2 linked regions of the Planctellipticum variicoloris genome follow. The protein of the gene in region 1 binds, or shares a complex with, the protein of each later gene. Links are inferred from orthologs where the notes say so. Each region holds a gene or a part of one and is shown in the gene's direction. Other genes may lie near its edges.

The links.
Region 2: the proteins of dnaX (region 1) and dnaN are in contact, whole or in part, in a cryo-EM structure (PDB 8GIZ), measured with the Escherichia coli proteins. The link is inferred for Planctellipticum variicoloris from one-to-one orthologs.

Annotation. Positions count from the first base shown.
Region 1 is NZ_CP130886.1:1,144,612-1,147,915, reverse strand. Bases 310-3,298 are described here. They hold dnaX (DNA polymerase III subunit gamma/tau), read left to right. Parts: upstream 310-900; coding sequence 901-2,697; downstream 2,698-3,298. Other genes in these bases: recR (recombination mediator RecR), read left to right, coding at 3,103-3,298; SH412_RS04530 (YbaB/EbfC family nucleoid-associated protein), read left to right, coding at 2,704-3,066; SH412_RS04545 (ABC-F family ATP-binding cassette domain-containing protein), read right to left, coding at 310-356. Also shown: more of SH412_RS04545, read right to left, coding at 1-309; more of recR, read left to right, coding at 3,299-3,304. UniProt on the Escherichia coli protein: Part of the beta sliding clamp loading complex, which hydrolyzes ATP to load the beta clamp onto primed DNA to form the DNA replication pre-initiation complex.
Region 2 is NZ_CP130886.1:1,616,006-1,619,276, forward strand. The notes cover bases 306-3,261. They hold dnaN (DNA polymerase III subunit beta), read left to right. Parts: upstream 306-1,206; coding sequence 1,207-2,316; downstream 2,317-3,261. Other genes in these bases: zwf (glucose-6-phosphate dehydrogenase), read left to right, coding at 306-981; SH412_RS06385 (DUF721 domain-containing protein), read left to right, coding at 2,319-2,651; SH412_RS06390 (DNA gyrase subunit B), read left to right, coding at 2,732-3,261. Also shown: more of zwf, read left to right, coding at 1-305; more of SH412_RS06390, read left to right, coding at 3,262-3,271. UniProt on the Escherichia coli protein: Confers DNA tethering and processivity to DNA polymerases and other proteins. Acts as a clamp, forming a ring around DNA (a reaction catalyzed by the clamp-loading complex) which diffuses in an ATP-independent manner freely and bidirectionally along dsDNA.

The DNA of each region.
Region 1 (3,304 bases):
TTGGCGATCGGCCCGTCGAGATAGGCCCCCTTCAATTCGAACTGACCGGCGACTTCACCGCACTTCCAGTCAGGCTGGCCGCTGTCGCGCATCAGAAACTCGAGGGCGGTTTCGCCAGGTTTGAAGGGATCGTGCTGCCGCAGATACCCCAGCCGCAGGTTGTTCGAGCGCGTGACTTCGCCCTGATCCAGCTCCTCTTCGCCGAGCAGAATCCGCAGCAGGGTACTTTTCCCGGCTCCGTTCCGGCCGACAAACCCCACCTTGACGTCTTCCGTCAGCGCAGCTTCCGCTCCGTCCAGCAACACCTGCGACCCATAATTCTTATGGGCGTTCCTGATCTGCATCAACACGGCCATCCGGCGGAAACCCTCGCTGAAACGGACAAAAAACGAAGTCGACTTAATGACTGCCGGACCGGCAGCCCGATGCCCGAAGGCAGCCTGAGCCTGAATCTTACCGAAATCCCGTCCGACCGGAACCCTGACCGGTCCAAACCGACCTGCTCGCGTTCCGTCCAGGCCGCCGCCAAAGTCGACCGAATTCCCTGTGCGAACTTGACTTCCGGCGGCGGAAACAAATACTGGGACTGTGGCCTTTCGGGCCTTCGCATTGCGTCGGCAGGCGGGGAGTCGGAAAGCTGCCTCTTTTCGCGGTGAGGCCGTGTGAACCGGGTCAGGTCGTAACTGAAGCAGCCCTAAGCAGTTGGTTCTCAGGTGCGGACGGAGGCAGCTTTGCGGCTCCCCGTTCCTTTTTTGCAATCGAGCCGCACGGACCGCCAATCGGGCTGAGTCCCCTGCCGCGGCGCGGGCGAAATGGTACCATGCGACGGCCCCGGCAAGCTCTCCGCAGTCTGCCTGTTCGGCCATCCGCCGGGGCGGCTTTTCCCGGGACTTTGCCGGCATGGATACGCAATACACCGCACTCGCTCGACGCTTCCGCCCGCAGACGTTTTCGGAAGTCGTCGGCCAGGAGCGCATCGCTCAGACGCTGCGCAACGCCATCCTCGAAAACCGAGTCGCCCACGCCTATCTCTTCACCGGGGCGCGGGGCGTCGGCAAGACGTCGATGGCCCGGATATTCGCAAAGGCCCTGAACTGTCCAAACACCAAAGACGGCGTCCCCTGCAACGAGTGCGAGATCTGCCGGGGCATTTCCGCGGGCAACGACGTTGACGTGTCCGAGATCGACGGCGCCTCGAATCGCGGCATCGACGACATCCGCTCGCTGCGGGCGAACGTCAACGTCCGCTCGATGCGGTCGAAGTACAAAGTCTACATTATCGACGAAGTTCACATGCTGACGAAGGAGGCGTTCAACGCCCTCCTGAAGACGCTGGAAGAACCGCCGCCGCTCGTCAAATTCGTCTTCTGCACGACCGAGCCGAATAAAGTCCCCGACACGATTCTGTCCCGCTGCCAGCGGTTCGATTTCGGAACGATTTCTACCGACAACATTGAAATTCGCCTGTCGCAGCTCGCTGAGGCAGAAGGCTTCACGGTCGACCAGGAGGCCCTGGAGCTGGTTGCCCGGCGGGCGGCCGGTTCAATGCGTGACAGCCAGTCCCTGTTCGACCAGCTCCTGGCCTTCGGCGCGCAGCACATCACTGCAGCCGACGTCCATCGCCTGCTGGGGACGGCGCCCGACCAGCGGTTGATTGATCTGATCGAGGCGATGATCGACCGGCGGCGCGATGCGGCCTTGTCACAATTTCAAGTCGCGTTGAATGATGGGGTGCAACTGGAGGCTTTCACCGACCAGTTGTTGAATTATTTCCGGGATCTGATGGTCGCTGCCTGTGGAGCCGAGGGCGTTCAGCTTTTGAGCGTGGGGCGGGATTGCCTGCCGAAGCTCCAGGAACAGTCCCGGCGCTGGGGTCTGGAGAACGTGGTAGCGGCGTTGCAGATCTTCGCCGATACCAAGGGCCGGATGCAGCGGGTGACATACGGTCGGGCGCTCGCCGAGCTGGCTCTCGTCCGGCTGTCGCTGCTGGCCGATATGGAGCGACTCGACGACCTTCTGTCGCAACTCAAGGCGGGCAATGCCGTTGTCGCCAGCGGAACCGCCCGTCCGACGAGTGCTCCGCCACCTCGGCTGGCGGCCTCGACGAGCCCTGTTCCGGCCCCAAGCCTGCCAGCGCAAAAAAAAAATGAGCGACTGACGCCCCCTCCGGCGGAGGTGGCTTCAGGTGCGGATTCGCCGGTGACTGGGAGTCGAGATCCGGCTCCAATCGAGGCTGCGGCGCCCCCCCCGGTGATCGCATTTCAGCCGGGACTTGAGGCGGAACTGCACCGCCTCATGTTGTCCCGCTTGACCGACATGACTGGGACTCACCTGGCGAAAGTCGTGTCAACTGCAATTTCCGGACCAAATCGACTGGATTTCTCATTTTCTGCGAGCTATGATATCGGACGGAAGGCGTGCGAGCGGCCGGAAGTCCAAGCCCGGCTAGAGAGTTTGGTCAAAGAGCTGACTGGCCAGGACGTACGGATTCAGTTCCGTACCGTGGTCACCGAAGCTCCAGAAGCCAAACCTCAGCCCGCTCAGCCGACGAACAGTCGACGCAAAGTGGTGGAGTCACCCGAAGACCCGCTGGTCCAGGAAGTTGCGAAAACCTTCGGGATCGAGCGCTGGCTCCGGCAGGAGGTTCTGGCCGAGGTGGTCGAGGCCCCGGCTGGCGGAGACCTGCCCGAGGAATAGACAGTCATGTTCAAGCAACTGGGAAACCTGACCGCCCTGCTCCAGCAGGCCCAGTCGATGTCGGCCCACATGAAGGGGGTCCAGGAACGTCTGGCCGGCCGACGCTGCACGGGTCGTGCGCCCGGCGGGCAGGTCGAGATCGAGGTCAATGGCCAGAACGAAGTGCTGAACTGCCGGATCGATCCCGCGCTACTCGCAGCCGGCAATCCGCGGACGGTCGAGCAGCTCGTCGTCGCGGCGGCGAATGACGCAATCGGCCAGGCGCGAGCCGCTGCGGCCGAGGAGATGCAGCAGGCGACTGGCGGGCTGAAACTGCCGGGAATCTCGGAAATGCTCGCAGGCCTGGGCTTGGGCGGAGCTCCCCGATAGCCGGCTCCGCAGGAATGGAACTCCAGGAACGACAGCATGGCCCGTGTGAATGAAACCGCTCGGCACCCCTACGGTGAAGCGGTGGGAAATCTGATTGAGCAGTTCGCTTCGCTGCCCGGAATCGGGCGGAAGTCGGCGGAGCGTCTGGCCAACCACGTGCTGGATTTGCCCGCGTCGGCCGCCCAGGCGCTGGCCGATTCGATCCGCCGGGTCAAACAATCGGTACATCCCTGCAAGA
Region 2 (3,271 bases), 470 kb from region 1 along the record:
CGCATCGACCATTACCTCGGCAAAGAAACGGTTCAGAACATCCTGCTGTTCCGGTTCGGAAACTCGATCTTCGAGCCCCTCTTCAACCGCAATCACATCGATCACGTGCAGATCACCGTCGCCGAGTCCCAGGGGATGGAGCGGGGGCGGGGCGGTTACTACGACCACTCCGGCGCCCTGCGCGACGTGCTGCAGAATCACGTCCTGCAGCTCCTTTGCCTGATCGCCATGGAACCCCCGGCGCTCTTCGGCGCGCGAGATCTCCACGACGAAAAGCTGAAGGTCCTCAAAGCCCTGTCCGGCGGAAACCGCGGCGACGTCGCGTCCTGGGTCATCCCCGGCCAATACTCCGCGGGAGTCGTCGACGGAAAGCCCGCCGCCAGCTACCTGTCCGAAGAACGCATCCCCCCCGACAGCCGCACCGAAACCTACGTGGCCATGAAAGTCCAGGTCGACAACTGGCGCTGGGCCGGCGTGCCGTTCTATCTCCGCACCGGCAAGCGGATGCCGTCCCGCGTTTCCGAGATCGCCATCCAGTTCAAGCTGCCGCCGCTGAACCTCTTCAGCACCGTCGAATGCGAGGGGGACATCTGCGATCTGGTCGGCGCCCGACCCAACCGGCTCGTATTCCGCATCCAGCCCAGCGAATCCATCAAGCTGTCGTTCTCGACCAAGCGACCCGGCATGAACTACCAGATCCATCCCGTCACGATGGACTTCAACTACGACGCAACCTTCAAGCAGGCCCTGCCCGAAGCCTACGAACGACTCCTGCTCGACGTGCTCCGCGGCGACTCCACCCTCTTCCTCCGCACCGACGAGCTCGAAGCCGCCTGGCAATTTGTGACCCCCGTCCTCGAGTACTGGAGCCGCCACCAGACGGTCCCCGAACCCTACCGCGCCGGCTCGTGGGGTCCCCGTTCGGCCGACGACCTCCTCCTCCGCGACTCCCGCAACTGGCGGACCCCCAGCAGTACCTGAACACGCCCGCCTTCGACCCGAACACCCGCCGCGCCACAAGCTGGCCCGGCGTTTCGATTTCTGAACAGTTTCCGGGTCCGGCAAACTCTGCGGAAAAGAGTGGTCGTAGAGTGACCCGGACGCCCAAAATCCGTTATACTGCCGCCTTCCGCGAACCCGACGGAGTCAGGGGGGTCTGATACCGGCGCGCGGACTCCTTTCTGGAAGCGAAAGTACCGACCAGCCATGCAGTTACAATGCCAGCGTGGATCGTTGACGTCGGCGTTTCAGGCGGTCAGCGGCGTGGTCCCCAGTCGGACCACGAAAGACATTCTCAAAAACGTCAAGCTGCAGGTCGGTCGCGGACAGGCGATGCTCGTCGGCACCGACTCCGAAATCAGCATGCGCGTTGAAGTGGCAGGCGTCGAAACCGAATCGCTCGGCGAAACTCTCCTGCCCACCGCCCGCGTCCTGTCCATCCTCCGCGAACTGAGCGACGACACCGTCCGTCTGGAAATCACCGGCGACGCCGTCTGGATTCGCTGCGGGTACAGCGAGTTCCGCCTTTCCGCCGAAGATCCCGCCGACTTTCCGCCCGTGGCGGGTTTTGAAGACGAAGATTTCTTCGTCGTTCCCGCCGCGATTCTGCGGCAGATGATCCGCAGGACCATTTTTGCCACCGACGTCGAAAGCACCCGCTACGCACTCGGCGGCGTGCTGATGGAACTCTCCTCCGAACGAATCACCCTCGCAGCCACCGACAGTCGCCGGCTGGCCCTGATGCACGGCGTCTGCTCTGCGAACGGTTCGCCGCAGGTCGCCGCAACGGCCCCGGTCGTCCCCTCCAAGGCCATGACGCTCGTCGAACGCTGCCTCGGAGACGCCGAGCAGGACGTGCAGATCGCGGTCCACCCGAACGACATCGCCTTCCGCTGCGGCGGGACGGTCATCTCCAGCCAGCTCGTCCAGGGACGCTTCCCGGACTATCGCAAGGTGCTCCCGACCACCTTCAACTCCACCGTCGAACTGGTCGCCTCCCCCTTCTACTCCGCAGTCCGCCAGTCGCAGATCGTGACCAACGAAGAAAGCCGGGGGGTCGATTTCACCTTCTCGAAAGGCGTTCTCCGACTCAGCAGCCAGGCGGCCGACGTCGGCCAGTCCAAGATCGAACTGCCGATTTCCTACGACGACGCCGACCTGACCATCACGTTCGATCCCCGGTATATCTCGGACTTTCTTCGCGTCCTCGACGGCGGGACGTCGGTCAAGTTTCAGCTCATCGATCACGAGAGTGCCGCGGTCCTCGCGACCGACGACGGCTACTCCTACGTCATCATGCCCCTTTCGCGAGACTAGTGATGGCTCAGGCCGGTTCTGTGTCCGCGGGCGGATCGCGGGATCCGCAACCGCTGTCGATGGCGCTGGCGGAGCTGATTGCCCTTCGCGGATTCGCCCGCAAGCAGGGGCACGACGACCTGCAACGGGCCTGGGAAGCCGTGGCGGAACCGGAATGGGCTTCCCTGGCGAAGCCGCTCAAAATTCAGAAAGGGGTGCTGCACGTGTCCGTCGGCAGCGCTGCCCTTCTCAGCCAGCTCGCTTCCTTTCATGCCGCCGATCTGGCCGGAAAGCTCCAGGCTCAGTATCCGCGGCTGCAGATTCGCAGTTTGAAATTCCAGTTGGCTGGTCGCTGATCCAGGGAACCGGCGACGCGACCGCCTGATTGAATCTCCGCGAGAACCCTCCGCGGACCTTTGTGACAGGAGCCTCGATTTTGTCAGAGACGACCGAAACTCCCGGCAGTGAACCCGTTGTCCCCGGCAGCGATTACAGCGAAAAGGATCTCCGCGTCCTCGAAGGGATCGACGGCATCCGCCATCGTCCCGCCATGTACATCGGCGATACCGGGACGCTCGGGCTGCACCACCTCGTCTACGAACTGATCGATAACTCGATCGACGAATGCGTCGCCGGCTACGCTAAACAGATCTCGGTCAAGATCCACGCCGACGGCAGCGTCACCGTCCAGGACGACGGTCGCGGCATCCCTGTCGGCGTCATGCCCGACAAGGGCAACAAGTCTGCCCTGGAAGTGGTCTTCACCAATATTCACGCCGGCGGAAAATTCGACCGCGAAGGGGGCTACAAGCTCGGCACCGGCGGCCTGCACGGCGTCGGCATCAAGGCGGTCAACGCCCTCGCCGAATGGCTCGAAGCCGAAGTCCGCCGCGAAGGCCACGTCTGGAGCATGGACTTCGTGCGCGGCAAGGTCGTCTCGGACCTGAAAAAGCTCGGCAAGAGCGACGCCACCGGT